2 regions of the Mycobacterium bulgaricum genome follow, and region 1 is predicted to be linked to the other one. Evidence: riboswitches for the same ligand, from Rfam matches in the RefSeq annotation. Region 1 holds a riboswitch; the other holds the start of a gene.

Region 1 (7,840 bases):
ACTCGGATCTCGACGAGACAACCGAAGGCGAGACAACCGACGGCGACACAACCGTCGACGAGACGGCCGATGCCGAGACGGCCGAAGCCGGGGAACACGCTCCTGAGCCGGGCCGATCCTGGCGACGGCGGTTGCTCGGCGTCGGTGTCGCGCTGCTCCTCGCAGGCAGCCTTGCAGCGTCGGGATTCCTGGGCTGGCAGCTGTGGCAGGACCACCAGGTCACCCGCTCGGGAGAGCAGGCGCAAGCTGCCGCCGTGCAGTACGCGCAAGTGCTCACCAGCATCGACTCGGCCAAGGTTGACGAGAACTTCAACCAGGTGCTCGACGGCGCCACCGGCGAGTTCAAGGACATGTACTCGCAGTCGAGCATGCAGTTGCGTCAGTTGCTGATCGACAACAAGGCCACGGCGCACGGTGTCGTCGTGGAGTCGGCGATCCAATCCGAAAGCAAAGACAAGGTCGTCGTCTTGCTGTTCGTCGATCAGTCGGTGGCCAACAGCGCTGCCCCCGATCCGCGGATCGACCGGAGCCGGGTCAAGATGACCATGGAGCACGTCGACGGTCGATGGCGTGCAAGCAAAGTCGAGCTGCCCTGAGCGCCGTGAGGCGGACTGCCGGGATCGCAGCAGCGGTGCTGACCGCTGCGGGTGTGCTGGCGGCGGCACCGACCGCGTCGGCGTCGGTAGTGTCGTTCTGCGAGGGTCTCGGCGCAACCTGGGACGGCCAGTACTGCCGCACCACGGTCGCCTCCGAGCGAAACGCGCTCCGCGACATCAAGATCGCGATTCCTGCCGAGTTCATCGACGACCCGGCGGCGGGGCCCGTGGTGCGCGACTACCTGAGCGCACTCGTGAACAATTGGAAGACCGTCGGCGTGAAGATGGCCGCAGACAGCTTCGGCGAGGGGAACTTTCAGGTGTTCCGGCGCGGGCCGATCGCGAGCCTCGTCTACCGCGAGACCTACCACGCCGACGGACCCGACTTCAACAACGCCTACCGGACTTTCACGTTCGACATGTCCGCCGGGAGAAGGCTACAACTGGTCGATGTGCTGAAGCCGGGAACCGACCTCGCGGCCATCCCGCCCCTGGCGCACCCGTTCATTGTCCGCGCCCTCGACACCGCACCGCCGCCGCACCAGCCCGGCAGCTATCCCTTTGTCGCCGACCGCTGGACTCCCGACAAGGTGTATTCCGGCGGCTACAAGGCGTGGGCGCTGACCCCCGACGAACTCGTGCTGTACATGCCGGACTATCCGGTGGGCCGGGACTCCCCGACGAACTTCACTCCGGGCATCATGCAGTGGTCGATGGATGGCGGCGCCGTGCAGGCACATATCCCGCTGACCGCGCTGTCGCCGATTCTGCGACCCGAATTCGGCGGTACCTGAGCATGTTTCGCTGGCTGCCAGCGCTACTGGTGGTGCCGGTATTGTTCGCACCCGCAGGCCACGCACAGCCGGACGTCGACGATGCGGTGCCGACGATGCCGGTGTTCGCCCCGTACCCGTCGCAGTGGGCCCCGGACTACACGGTGTTCCCCTACAACCTGTGGCAGAACCGCGTGACGCCGGAGATGCTCGCCGCCGAGCGGGAGGCCTGCCAGTGGTTCAACGCCCAGTACGACCAACTCATGGCACAGGTGTACGGATTTCAGCAATTCCTGGGAGACCACGACGACGACTGGACTGTCCCCGGGGTCAGGCAAGCCGGCAATGTGGTCGCCGCAAATCTCGACCAGTCGGCCGCTTTCCTCGACCCTCGAGCGCACACGCTGTTCATCGTCAACTACCCCGATCAGAGCGAGTATTCGCCGCTGTTCCACGGTGATTCGATCTATCGACTGTGGTACCAGTTCACCCAGATCAGTGACAAGATCACGCGGCGCCTGCCGGCGGGGCAGATCAACGCCAACGTCGCGACCGCCAACGTGTACGGCAGGGCGATCCGTGACTCCGGCGTGTGCACCGGCGCGTAAGGATGGTGACATGTTGACACATGCGGCTAGTCTTTGTGTCAACGACGACGTCGGGAGGCGCCATGGTTGCGATCGCCGGGGAAACCAATCCACCCGTGTCGGGCACGGTCCGGCCCAAGGTCATCCACGAGTTCCGTAAACACTCCGGCAGTGTGCTCGGCGGCTTCTTCGGTGCCGCGGCGTTCGACGAGGTCGCGCTGGTGCCGGTCGCTGCCGCGGTGGACAAGACCGGGCGGTTCGCCTCGAACTTCGCCGATCGCGGTGTCCGCAGCAGCTTTTCGGCCCTCCTGGCCATCTGGGGCGATGCCACCGACCGCGCCGCCGAGGGCGAACGTCTCAAGACGATGCACCGCGACGTACGCGGGCGTGGCACCGGCGACTTCGCCGACGTCCGCTACAGCGCCCTGGACCCCCAGCTGTGGAATTGGATCGCTGTCAGCGGGCTGTTCCTCGTGTTGAACTCCTTCACTCCCTGCACCGGCATCACGATGACCGACCAGGAGCGTGAGGTCGCGTACCAGCAATTGCTGGGCGGTTTCCGCTCGCTGGAGCTGCCGGGCAAGAACGCGAAACTTCCTGCGACCTACACCGAGGCGGCCGCGTACTACGAATCGATGGTCGAGTCAGGGCTGGCATCGAATCCGTTCCTGCGCACGGTCACCGACAACCTGACGAAGCTGCCGTTGCCGACACTCGTTCTTCCGCCGCTGATGCGGCTGGCGCTGACACCGGGGTGGCTGGCCCTGCGGCCCCTGGCGGGCCGCGTCGTCACGGTGTGTTCGTTCGGCATCCTGCATCCGGGTATCCGAGACATGACGGGGTTCCGTTGGGAACCCCGTCACGACCGCGAATTCGCACTGTATACCCGGCTTCTCCAAGTGGCATGGCGCACGCTGCCGGACCGGGTGCTGCTCATTCCCCTGGCGCGCAACCGAATCGAGTACGAGAAGCTGGTTCGGCTGCACCGCTCCGTCGCGCTGGACTCGTTCGCGCCGCCGGCCGGCCGCTGCCCGGCGGGCTGACATCGCGATGCGACGTGCTCGAAACACGGACAGCCCCACCGAGCAGGAATCGGCGATCCTCAAGGCCGCGGCCGAAGAGGTCGCGCTCGTCGGTGTCGGCAGGCTGAGCATGGACGTGGTGGCGCGGCAGGCCGGCGTGAGCCGTAGCACGCTGTACCGTCGATTCCCCAGCCGCGACGCGTTGATCACCGAACTGGGCCGACAGACCTTCGACTTCGCGATGGCACGGCTGCAAACGGTGGCCATCGATTCCGGCCCGCAACAGGCGGCCGTCGCTGCGTTCCGCGAAGGCGTGCGGCTGCTGACCGGCGAGCCGGTGATGCGCCGGTTCCTGCAACTCGACGGCGACTTCGCCGCGACGGCCGAGATGGTCGACGAGGCCCGGCTGTTCCTCGTCAGCGCTGCGACGGCGATGGCGAAAGCACTGCGGGCCGCGGGTGCGACGATGCCCGACGACCAGTTGCTCGCTGTGGCCGAGGTGCACATCCGGCTCGCGGCGTCGCTGGTGCAGTTCAGCACCGCGGTCCTCGACGTCACCGACGACGACGCGGTGGCCCGATACGCCCAGATGTACCTGGCGCCGCTCGTCACGTAAGGCAAACGGGCGTTTACTTGTTTGGCCAAAAAGCTCATAGCTCGCGCCAGTAGGATGAAACTGTGAGTCACTTATTCGAGATTGGGCAAATCCCGTCAGCGCAGCGCACCGGCGTGGCACGCTTCTGACCATGGCCGATCTGCCCGCACCCCAATTCCTCGACGAACGCCTTGCGCACTGGGCGATCGCTCAGCCCGACGCCGAGGCGATGGACTATCTCGACCGCTCCTGGACGTGGTCGCAGTGGAACGATCGCGTTCGCCGGCTGGCCGGTGCGCTCAAGGAGGGCGGCATCGCGCGCGGTGACGTGGTGTCCTTTCTCGACAAGAATCATCCCGCCTGCGTCGAGCTGACTTTCGCCGCCGCGTCTCTCGGCGCCGCCACCGCGATCATCAACTTCCGGCTGGCCGCCGACGAACTCGACTACGTGCTCAACGACTCCGGCGCCAAGCTGCTCATCGTCGGCGACGAGTTCGCGGCCTCGGTCGACAAGATCCGGGACAAGCTCACCCATATCGAGCACGTCATCACCGTCAAGCCCGAAGGCGACGACGAGTACGAGGCCATCCTCGAGCAGGCGACGCCCGCCGACCGGTCCGGCGACGTCGAACCCGACGACGTCTGCATCATCATGTATTCGTCAGGAACAACGGGCCGCCCCAAGGGCGTCGAGCTGACGCAGTCCAACATCATCGCCCACACCATCAACGCCCACGAAGGCTTCGAGTTCGACGAGGGCGACAAGAACATGGTGTCGATGCCGCTGTTCCACGTCGGCGGATCGTCCTACGTACAGTTCGGGATTCACGACGGCTTCCCGAGCGTGATGACCCGCGACGTCGACGGCATGACGCTGGCCGGGGCGATTCTCAAGGGCGCCAACAGGACGTTCCTCGTGCCCGCGGTGCTGGCCAAGGTGCTGGAGGCCGGCGAGGACGCCGTCAAGCTGTTCGGCTCGCTCAAGACGTTCGCCTACGGCGCGTCTCCGATGCCGCTGCCGCTGCTACGTGCCGCGCTGAAGGCCTGGCCGAACACCGATTTCATGCAGGCCTACGGGCTGACCGAACTCTGTGGCGTCATCAGCCATCTGCTCCCCGAGGCACACCGCGATCCCGGAAAAGAGGAGCGGCTCTCCAGCGCGGGCACGCTCGTTCCCAACGCCGAGGTCCGCGTCGTGGACCCTGACACCCTCGAAGATGTGGCCGAAGGTCAGCAGGGCGAATTGTGGTTCCGCTCACCGCAATTGATGAAGGGCTATCACAACCGGCCGGACGCGACCGCCGAGGCCATCACCGAGGACGGCTGGTTCCGCACCGGCGACATCGGCCGGGTGGACGACGGTGGTTACATCTTCGTCGAGGACCGGCTCAAGGACATGATCATCTCGGGCGGCGAGAACATCTATTCCATCGAGGTGGAGCGCGTGCTCGCCGAGCACGACGCCGTCGTGGAGGTCGCCGTCATCGGTGTGCCCGACGAGAAGTGGGGCGAGGTCGTCAAGGCTGTGGTGGTGATCGAGGGTGAGGCGTCCGAATCCGAACTCATCGCCTTCGCCAGGGAGCGCCTGGCCGCCTACAAATGTCCGAAATCGGTCGACATCACCGATGAGCTGCCACGCAATCCCACCGGCAAGATCTTGAAAAAGGAGCTGCGCAAACCTCATTGGGAGGGACGCGACCGCGCGACGGTCTGATCCGGTCCCCGCGACGCACGCGTCCTGACGGTAGCCGTCAGGGCGCGTGTTTTTTGCGCCGGAGACCCTCGTCACCATCTGTTTCCGGGGCATGACGACTCTGGAACTCGTGTGTAACGTGGCTGGTGTGGCGCCCGATCCCGGGTGCCGGCGGACGAGGGAGCAGTACCCGCACGGACAAGACTGACTCGCAGGAGGGTCTTGTGGCGTGGCTGGTTCTCGTCCTCAGCGGCTTCCTCGAGGCGGTCTGGGCGACAGCGCTCGGAATGTCGGACAACTTCAAGCGGTGGCGGCCCACCGTCGCGTTCGCGGTCGCGATGCCCGCCAGCTTGGCGGGGTTGGCGTACTCGATGACCTCCCTGCCGACCGGTACGGCGTACGCCGTCTGGGTCGGCATCGGAGCGACGCTGACCGTCGTGTGGGCGATCGCCACGAAGAAGGAAGCCGCCTCCACGGCAAGGGTTCTGCTGCTGTGCCTGTTGGTGGGAAGCGTCGTCGGGCTGAAAGTGGTGAGCTGATCATGGCGTGGTTCGTTCTGATCGTCAGCGCGGTTCTCGAAGCGGTGTGGGCGACAGCGCTCGGCAAGACGGACGGCTTCACCGCCCCCGTCGCCACGGCGGTGTTCCTCGTCGCGTTGCTGGGCAGCATGGGCGGACTCGGCTGGGCCGCCAAGCACATCCCGATCGGCACGGCATATGCGGTGTGGACAGGTCTCGGTGCCGCACTGACCGTCGGCTACGCGATGCTCAGCGGAGACGAGGGCGCGACGCTGGGCAAGGCGGTGTTCCTGACCGGGATCATCGCCGCCGTCGCCGGACTCAAAGTGCTTCCGAAGGCCCCCCAACGCGAGACCGTGCCGCGCTGACGCACGATGGTGGTGTGGTCGCACTCGCCGACGTTCTGGAACGATTGCATGTCGTCGCGCTGCCGATGCGGGTCCGTTTCCGGGGCATCACCACCCGCGAGGTGGCGCTGATCGAAGGCCCCGCCGGCTGGGGTGAGTTCGGCGCATTCGTCGAATACGAGCCGCCCGAGGCGGCGCACTGGCTCGCCTCGGGCATCGCCGCCGCCTACCGTCCGCTTCCCGCCGTGGTCCGGTCCCGCATCCCGATCAACGCCACCGTTCCCGCCGTCGCCGCCGGCGACGTGCCCGGCGTGCTCGCACGGTTCCCCGGTGCGCGGACGGCGAAGGTGAAGGTGGCCGAGCCGGGGCAGACGCTGGCCGACGACGTGGCGCGCGTCGAGGCCGTCCGCGCCGCCGGGCTGACGGTCCGCGTCGACGCCAACGGCGGATGGAGCGTCGATGACGCGGTCGCCGCGGCCCGGGCGCTCAGCGCGGGCGGGCCGCTCGAATACCTCGAGCAACCCTGCCGCACGGTCGCCGAGCTGGCGGAGGTGCGCCGCCGTGTCGACGTCCCCGTCGCGGCCGATGAGAGCATCCGCAAGGCCGAAGACCCGCTGCACGTCGTGCGCTCCGGTGCCGCCGATGTCGCGGTGCTGAAGGTGGCGCCGCTGGGTGGAGTGCAGGCCATGCTCGCCATCGCCGCGCAGATCGACATCCCGGTCGTGGTGTCCAGCGCTCTCGACACCGCGGTCGGTATCGGCGGGGGATTGGTCGCCGCGGGGTGTCTGCCCACGCTCGAGCACGCTTGCGGCCTCGGGACGGGCAGCCTGTTCGTCGAGGACGTCTCTTCTCCGCTGAGCGCGGTCGATGGCTATCTGCCTGCGGAAACGGTCAGGCCGGACCCCGCGCGGGTCTCGGCTTTGGCGGCGCAGGCAGATCGCAGGCAGTGGTGGATCGACCGTGTGCGCACCTGTTTCCCACTGGTGTCCTGATCTGTGGGGTCCGTGACCTAGACGCCATCGCGTCGGCCGCCAACACTGAACACATGGTGCGCACGGTGCTCATCGCCGGCTTCGCGGGCGTGCAGGCCCTCGACATGGTCGGACCGTTCGAGGTGTTCACCGGTGCGTCGCTGTTCCTGTCCGGCCGCGACGTCGACGGATACGCCGTCCGTGTCGTCTCGGTCGGCGGGCAGCCCGTCGGCACGGGGACCGGGCTGACCTTCGCCGCCGAGCCACTGCCCGATCCCGGCGACGAGATCGACACCGTCGTGCTGCCCGGCGGTTTCGGCACCGAACAGGCCCGCAAAGACGATGCGCTGATCGACTGGATCAAAGCCGTCGCCCCGAGCGCCCGGCGAGTGGTCAGTGTGTGCAGTGGTGCGGTGCTGGCAGCGCAGGCGGGACTGCTCGATGGGTGCGTGGCCACCACGCACTGGGCCTACGCCGAGCAGATTGCCGCCGAATTCCCCTTGGTCACCTTCGATCCCGACCCGATCTTCCTCCGCAGTTCGGACAAGGTGTGGACCGCCGCTGGCGTCACCGCCGGTATCGACCTCGCGCTCGCGCTCGTCGAGGACGATCACGGCACGGAGGTAGCGCAGACCGTCGCCCGCTACCTCGTGCTGTATCTGCGCAGACCCGGCGGGCAGACCCAGTTCGCGGCGCCGGTGTGGATGCCGCGTGCCCGGCGCACCCCGATCCGCGACG
Region 2 (7,840 bases), 100 kb from region 1:
CGACCGCGCGACCAGGTCAGCGGGGCCAGCGGCTCGCGCTTCAACAGGCAGTAGTGACTCTCAGCATTCTGTCAGCACTTTCGATGCCAATTTCTTGGGATACGGCCCGGGAAATTCTTCGCTTCGGCCACGAAGCTGGGTAGCGTCCGATCAAGGCGCAACTCACAGGCGAGGACTGCGATGGCAACTCTGACTCTGCCCACTCACGCGATCGACTCGACGCTGGAAGCCGTGCCGGAGATGAGCACCCTCGAAGCGATGGTCCTGGAAGCGTTCTGGACCGGCGACGACTGAGGCCGCCACCGGCGCCTAACCGCCGGGTCGGCTCCCCGCCGGCTGCGGGGCGCCGGACGGGGTGGCCGGCGCGTTGCTCGGGATCCCGTCGGGCTTCGCGGCCGCCGACAGCGCCGACATCGACGTCCACTCGTCCCACGGGACAGCCCAGTCCCAGATGTCGCCGTCGGCGTAGGACAGCTGGATCCGTGTGCCCGTGACCTCGACGGGGTCGCCGTACATCGCGACGTTGAAATACTGCTCGGCGTCGGTCAGGGACAGGTTGATGCATCCGTTGGTGACGTTGCTGTTGCCCTGGGCGCCCGAGCTGGCCGGGTTTGCGTGGATGAACTCGCCGTTGTTGGAGATCCGCACCGCGAACCGCTCGCGCACGTTGGCGTAACCGGCGGCGGGGTTGGTCATGTAGAAGTCCTCGTACTTCTCGGTGACCACGTGGATGCCGCTACGGGTGACATTGCGGTCCAGATCGCCCTCGCCGTAGCTGCACGGGAAGTCCATGATGACGCCCGCGTCGGTGACAACCTGGATGCGGTGACTGGATGCCTCGGCCTTGACGACCTGGAACCGGCCGATGGTGAAGTCGAGGGTCGAATCGGCGGCGCCGTAGGCCCCACTGCCGAAGGGAACGCCGTAGAGGTCGGCCTCGACGCGCACGGTGGTGCCTGCCGGGTAGTAGTCCTTGGTACGCCAGTGCACCCGCGAGCCGCCGGCTTCGTCGGGCAGCCAGGCCCAGCTCCCCTCCACCGGCGGGGTGGTGGTCACCTTCAGCGCCTTCTCCACCTCAGCGCGGTCGCCTTCGGCGATGGCGGCGTCGAACTGCAGGATGATCGGCGCCGCGACGCCGACGGTCTGCCCGTCGGCGAGTTGGAACCGGCCGCTGACCTCGGTCGTCGGCGTCACCGTGGTGAACGTCCCGGACAGGGGCACCGCCTTGCCGTCCTCGCCGACCGCGGAGCCCGCCCATGCGTAGGACGCGCCGTAGCCGAGCGACTCGGAGATCGTGTACGCGGTCCGGTCCTTGTTCAGCGCACCCGCGACGACCTTGCCGGTGCTCGTGTTGGTCAGCGTGACCTTCTGGAACCAGCCGTCGGTCACCTTGACGCCGACGCTGCCGGTGGGCACCACCTCGTCGGCGGCGTCGGAGGGTTCGTAGGTGATGGTCGGCGCCTTGGCCGCCTCCTCGGCGGCCTCATCTCCGGCGGGCGTGCCGCCGGTTCGCATGCAGGCGGCGAGAGCACCCGGCGCGACGACACCGACCGCAAAGGCGGTCAGGGCTCGCCGTCTCGTGATCGACGGCAGCGGTTGCTCATGGCTCACGTGAACCCACGGTACCTAGAGAGAGCACCCAACCAGAACCGGCTCGGGTGTGAGTTCGATCCCGAAAGCCGTCTTGACGCCGTCGCGCACCGTCCTGGCCAGGGCGATCACGTCCGATGACGTCGCCGCGCCGCGGTTGGTCAGCGCCAGGGCGTGCTTGGTGGACAACCGCGCGGGCGCTTCACCATCCGGATATCCCTTTCGGAATCCGGCTTGTTCGACCAGCCAACCCGCAGCAAGCTTCACGCCGTCGTCGGCCGGATAGTTCGGGACGGGACCGTCGACGGCCTCGTCGAGGCGCTCGAACTCGGCGCGGGTGACGACGGGGTTGGTGAAGAACGACCCGACGCTCCAGGTGTCGTGATCTGCGCCGTCGAGCACCATGCCCTTGCGAGCACGCAGCGCCAATACCGTCGCCCGGACCTCCGCCGGATCGGCGCGCTCCCCCGCCCGCGCGTTCAGCGCGGAGGCGAGTTCGCCGTACCGCAGCGGAGCGCTGCGCCCCGCGGAGTCGAGTTCGAATTCCACCTCCAGCACCACCCAGGCCCGCGAGTGCTTCAAAATGCTTGTGCGATAACCGAACCGGAGAACTTCGGGGGTCACCCAGCGGTCCTGCCCGGTGGCCCGGTCGAGCAACCGCACCCGCCGGATCGTGTCGGCGACCTCCGCGCCGTATGCGCCGACGTTCTGCACGGGTGTCGCCCCGGTCGACCCGGGGATGCCCGACAGGCACTCCAGCCCGCCGAGCCCGTGCTCCAGCGACGCGGCGACGACGTCGTCCCACACTGCTCCCGCCTCGGCCCGCAGCAGGGACCCGTCGACGGTGATGCCGGTGTTGGCGAGCCGGACGACGGTGAGGCCCGCCAAATCGTCGGCCAGTACGACGTTGGAGCCGCCTGCCAGGACGAGCGCCTCGGGCCCGGCGGCCAGAACTGCGTCGATGACCTGCTCGGTGGTGTCGCAGGTGGCCAGACGCGCGGCGACCGGTCCCACACGCAATGTCGTCAGCGGTGCCAGCGGCACGTTCTGGGCAAACGGCACGCCGCCCAACAACGAAGTGCCCACGGGCGGTAACGGTAGCGTGGCCAGCTATGCCGCGTTCATTCGACATGGCCGCCGAATATGAGGGCACGGTCGAGCAGGTGCACAAGGCGTTCAGCGACGAGGAGTACTGGCTGGTGCGGCTCGACGGTTCCGGCGCCGACACTGCCACCCTCGACGAGATGGTCGTCGACGACGCGGGCGGCATCCACGTCAGGACCACCCAGACACTGCGCGCCGACCGGCTGCCCGCGGTCGTCACGCAGTTCCACCGCGGAGACCTCAGTTTCGTCCGGGAGGAGACCTGGACGCCGGTGGCCGATCGGCGGGCCACAGCGGTGGTGCGCGGCTCGATCCCCGGGGCTCCCGCCACGCTGACCGGCGACGCGGTGCTGTCGTCGGTGGTCGACGCCCGCGGCGGGATCGCCTCGAAGATGGCGTTCAAGGCCACTGTCGAGGTGCGGGTGCCACTGGTCGGCGGCAAGATCGAGAACTTCATCGGCAGCCAGCTGCTGTACCTGTTGACGGCAGAACAACGCTTCACCACGGTGTGGATCACCGAGAACAGCTGACCCGGTCTCTACCATCGAGCCATGGCGCAGGGCACCCCATGCTCCTCGCGTGCGCAGCCCCTCGGACAGGTGACGCGGGGCACCACGGGCCACAACCGTCTGCGCCGCAGCGACCGCTGGCTGGTGCACTCCTCACGCGTGCGCACCGCCCTGCAAGCCTCCCCCGATCCGCTCGTCGTCGACCTGGGTTACGGAGCCAAGCCCGTCACGACATTGGAACTGGCGGTGCGGTTGCGCGAGGTGCGCCGCGATGTGCGGGTGATCGGGTTGGAGATCGAACCCGAGCGGGTGCGGGCCGGTCAGGCCGCCGTGCAGAACGGGGCCGCCCCCGGTGTCGAATTCGCCCTCGGCGGTTTCGAGTTGGCGGGCCACCGGCCAGTTCTGGTGCGGGCCTTCAACGTTCTGCGCCAGTACCCGGCCGAGGCGGTACACGACGCCTGGGCCGCGATGCGGGAAGGGGTGTCCGCCGGCGGCTTGATCGTCGACGGCACCTGCGACGAGCTGGGCCGGCTGTGCTGCTGGGTGCTGCTCGACGCGACGGCGCCGGTGAGCCTGACCCTGGCGTGTGATCCGTTCGCGATCGAGAGACCCTCCGATCTCGCCGAACGCCTCCCCAAGGTGCTGATCCATCACAACGTCGAAGGGCAACCGATTCACACCCTGCTGCGCGCCGCGGACCGGGCGTGGGCCAGCGTCGCCGGACACGGCGTGTTCGGGCCGCGAATCCGCTGGCGGGCGATGATGGAACTGCTTGTCGGCGAGGGATTTCCGGTGTCCATGCCGCGAAAGAGCCTGCGCGACGGCGTGCTCACGGTGCCGTGGGAGGCCGTCGCACCCCACGGGTGAGCACCTCCGGGTCACGTCGCTTGTGCGGGCACCTTCGCCGGAACGACGTCCTTGTCTTCGAACCGGTCGGGGTCGTCGAGCACGTCGTCGAGGTCCTGAGCCACCTGGATGTCGAGCCCCCGCATGTGCGCAGGCGGCGTGGCCAGCGACACCGCCACATAGGTGAGAAGGCCTGCGGCGAACGCGATGAACGTCGGCCAGCCGTCGAACGAGGCGCCGATGACGTCGTTGGGGATGTAGAGGATGGTGTTCTCGACACCGAACATCGTCGGCGTCATCACGAACAACCCGAGCCGGACGACGAAACCGACGGCGATCGCGGCGATCGCGGCCGTGGTGGTTCCTCGTCGCCACACGAGCCCGAGGATGAACGGCACCGTCAGGCAGGCCAGCATCAGGTCGAAGGCCAGCGTCAGCAGGATCCCGGTCTGCTGGACGTAGATCGCGAACAGGATCGAGAACAGTGTCATCGGCACCATCGCGATGCGGGTGGCGCGCAGCAGCGGGTCCCGCTGGCCGGGCACGTGTACCCGTCGCACGCCACCGAGGTTGCGCACGCACACGTTCGAGATCGCCAGGATCGCTCCGTTGGCGGTGGACATCGACGCGCCGACCAGACCACACAGCACGAGCACCGTCAGCCCGACCGGGGCGTACTGGTCCAGCAGCACGAAAAGCACAGGGCCGTCGAGTTCCTCGGGCATGAACGAATGCGCGGCGAGCACCACCAGCCCGAACGGGACGCAGATCGTCACCGTGCCTGCGGCCGCGGTGAAGCACGCCTTGCGGGCAGCTTCGGGAGATTTCGCCGAGAACACCCGGGCCATGAAGTCGATGGCGACGATGTCACCGATGCCGAGCGCGATCAGCGTCGCCCAGTTGATGACCGCGCCCTGCGCAGGGTCGGAGAGCTGACCCAGTGCGAAAGGCCCTGTGCCCTCGGCAATGTCGAGTCCGTGGGTGGTCGTCATCCAGACGAACAGACCGATCGCCCCGGCGAGGATCAGGCCCATCTGGATGATCGCGGTGTACGCGTCGGCGATGAGCCCGCCCGTCCCGGTGTAGGCCACCGCGATCGCGGCGATCAGCAGCACCCCGAGCCAGTAGGGCATGCCGAGGAAGTAGTTGAACAGCAGACCGCCCGCGACCAGGTTGCCTGCGACGAGCATGCAGAACGCGATGGCCAGCAGCACGGAGGCGCCGACCTCCACCGAACGGCCGAATCGCAGCCGGTAGTAGTCGGGGAACGACGTCAGTCCCATCCGGTTCATCGGCTTGGCGAAGAAGATGCCGGTAATCGTCAGGCACAACGCCAGTCCGAGGGGCAGACAGGCGCCGGCCCAGAAGCCGAACTCGAAAGCGAGGTCGGTGTTGCCGAGCGTCGCGTTGGTGTCGACCGCCGCGCCCATCAGGGCACCACCGACGAGCCAGAAGGGCAACATGCGGCCGCCGACAAGGAAATTGGAGCTGTCGCCCTCGATCCTTCTTGACACATAGAAGCCGACGGCCACGACTGCGGCGATGCTTATCGCCACCCCGAGAAGAATCATGGTGGGGAGCCTCCCGATAGAGATGGAGTCTCCCGGGCTTTTGTCCCGCCGTGGAACGCCCGGGCTCCTATGCCGGCCGCCTGCGTCTCTCGGACCAGGCCCGGCCATGAATGCACACAGCCGGCGGAACCCTAGACGCGCCCCACCCTGGTTCTTTGGGTGGGTCTCCCCTAGGAAAGACCTGGTGTGTTTCGTGATGTCGCGCCGCGTGTAAACGGTGCGTTTCTTCCACCGCTGGACAGGAATTCACCGACGTGCCAACAATGACGTCAGGCGCCGTGACATCACCGCGCCCCGGACGAGGTGCGTCGTACCCGGTCAGCGACAAGACGGCGCGTTGAGGAGAACTCATGTCCGAGCCGTCCGGTTTTCCGGCCCCCGACCCGTCCCTGCCGAACGCCGAAGGCGCCTGGGCCCAACAGGTCGAGGCCAACCTCGGTGACCGTCGCCTGCGCGAGGAGATCGACCGCGGCCTGAGCTACGGCCTCGAGGCCGCCCCGACCATCAACGACAGGACGATCTCGACGTTCGTCCGCGGCGAGAAGCCCCACTTCGCCGGCGAGCGCGGCACGTTCCTCAAATGTCCGTTCATCGAAGACGTGAACGAGGTCGACGACGCCGAGGTCGCGATCTTCGGTGTCCCGCTGGATGCCGGCGCGACCTACCGGCCCGGTACCCGATTCGGCCCGCAGGGCATCCGACGGTCCACCAACCTGTTCGGCACCTACAACTACGAGTCCGGTGTCGATCTGCGCGAGCAGCTGAACATGGTCGACATCGGCGACGTGTTCACGATCCCCGGCAATCTGGAGAAGTCGTTCGACCAGATCAGCACCGCGATGGCTCACGTCGCGCAAAAGGGCGTCATGCCGATCGTGCTGGGCGGCGACCACTCGATCGGCTTCCCCACCATCCGCGGTCTGGCGCCGTACATGGACGGCAACATCGGCATCATCCACTTCGACCGGCACGTCGACACACAGGAGACCGACCTCGACGAGCGGATGCACACCACACCGTGGTTCCACGCCACCAACATCAAGAACGCACCCGCGACCAACCTGGTGCAGATCGGCATCGGGGGCTGGCAGAGCCCGCGCGAGGGCGTGAAGGTGGGTCGCGAACGCAAGTCGACGGTCATCACGGTCGGCGACGTCGAAAGGGTCGGGATCGAGAAGATCGCGGAGACGGCACTTGAGATCGCTTGGAAGGGCGCCAAAGCCGTGTACCTGTCGTTCGACATCGACGTCATCGACGCCGGTTTCGTGCCGGGCACCGGCTGGCCCGAACCGGGTGGCCTGCTGCCGCGCGAGGCGCTGAACCTGGTGAAGATGATCTCCGAGCCCGGCCTGGCCGGCATCGAGGTCGTCGAATGCTCGCCGCCCTACGACTGGGCCGAGCAGACCGCCCTGATGAGTTCGCGAGTGATTCTCGACAGCCTCGCGGCACAGGTGCGGTCGGGCAAGCTCGGCAAGAAGGCCGCCAAGGCGAACCGGCCTGCCTGGGGCCCGTAACCGCAGGTGTAAAAACCGCACGTCGCGGCGTGTTTGACGGCACACCCCGAAAAGTCGCATCTGGGATGCGCAATTAGTAGCTTCAAGTCATGCAGCTCACCCGATTCACCGATCTGGGACTGCGGGCGATGATGTTGCTGGCCGCAGGCGAGAACGACGAACAGCGGGTCACCACCCGCCAGATCGCCGCCGGCGCAGGCGCTTCCGAGCACCACATCGCCAAGGCGGTGTCCCGGCTCGTCGACCTCGGACTGGTCCACGCCCGCCGCGGACGCGTCGGTGGGCTCGCGCTGACCGATGCCGGCCGCACAGCGTCCATCGGTTGGCTGGTGCGCGAACTCGAGGGCGACCGCGAGGTCATCGACTGTCAGGGGCAGGGCACGTGCCCGCTGATTGCCGGCTGCCGGCTGCGCCGCGCGCTGGCCGAGGCCAAAGAGGCGTTCTACGCCGAACTCGATCGCCACACCATCGCAGATTTGGTGCGCAGCTCTGCGCTTCCACTCCTTCAGATATCACCACCAGAAAGGATCAGTCGATGAACGCCATCACCACCCGCGAGGGCCTGACACAGGATCAGGCCGAGATCATCTCGGCGACACTGCCGTTGGTGGGTGCGCACATCGACGAGATCACCACCGAGTTCTACCGCCGGATGTTCGAGGCTCACCCCGAGCTGTTGCGCAACCTGTTCAATCGCGGCAACCAG

Evidence for each region. Region 1 has a riboswitch for guanidine ahead of ACAG24_RS09925 (DMT family transporter). Riboswitches for the same ligand answer to the same signal wherever they lie in the genome.
Region 2: it holds a riboswitch for guanidine, as region 1 does, so the genes downstream of both, ACAG24_RS10485 (agmatinase family protein) here and ACAG24_RS09925 (DMT family transporter) in region 1, are expected to answer to the same signal.

What each region holds. Positions count from the first base shown of each region.
Region 1 covers NZ_JBGGKV020000002.1:692,932-700,771, reverse strand. Annotated here, with positions in the region: gene ACAG24_RS09955 (Rv1363c family protein) at 1-596, shown strand, start outside; gene ACAG24_RS09950 (mannan-binding family protein) at 566-1,390, shown strand; gene ACAG24_RS09945 (hypothetical protein) at 1,393-1,977, shown strand; gene ACAG24_RS09940 (oxygenase MpaB family protein) at 2,040-2,999, shown strand; gene ACAG24_RS09935 (TetR/AcrR family transcriptional regulator) at 3,007-3,594, shown strand; gene ACAG24_RS09930 (long-chain-fatty-acid--CoA ligase) at 3,725-5,287, shown strand; guanidine-III (ykkC-III) riboswitch at 5,415-5,480, shown strand; gene ACAG24_RS09925 (DMT family transporter) at 5,491-5,805, shown strand; gene ACAG24_RS09920 (DMT family transporter) at 5,808-6,152, shown strand; gene ACAG24_RS09915 (o-succinylbenzoate synthase) at 6,167-7,123, shown strand; gene ACAG24_RS09910 (GlxA family transcriptional regulator) at 7,177-7,840, shown strand, end outside.
Region 2 covers NZ_JBGGKV020000002.1:792,996-800,835, forward strand. Annotated here, with positions in the region: gene ACAG24_RS10455 (SDR family oxidoreductase) at 1-54, shown strand, start outside; gene ACAG24_RS10460 (L,D-transpeptidase) at 310-1,611, opposite strand; gene ACAG24_RS10465 (UDP-N-acetylmuramate dehydrogenase) at 1,627-2,676, opposite strand; gene ACAG24_RS10470 (DUF2505 domain-containing protein) at 2,703-3,224, shown strand; gene ACAG24_RS10475 (class I SAM-dependent methyltransferase) at 3,246-4,070, shown strand; gene ACAG24_RS10480 (high affinity choline transporter 1) at 4,082-5,620, opposite strand; guanidine-I (ykkC/yxkD leader) riboswitch at 5,648-5,766, opposite strand; guanidine-III (ykkC-III) riboswitch at 5,893-5,959, shown strand; gene ACAG24_RS10485 (agmatinase family protein) at 5,971-7,134, shown strand; gene ACAG24_RS10490 (RrF2 family transcriptional regulator) at 7,224-7,673, shown strand; gene ACAG24_RS10495 (globin domain-containing protein) at 7,670-7,840, shown strand, end outside.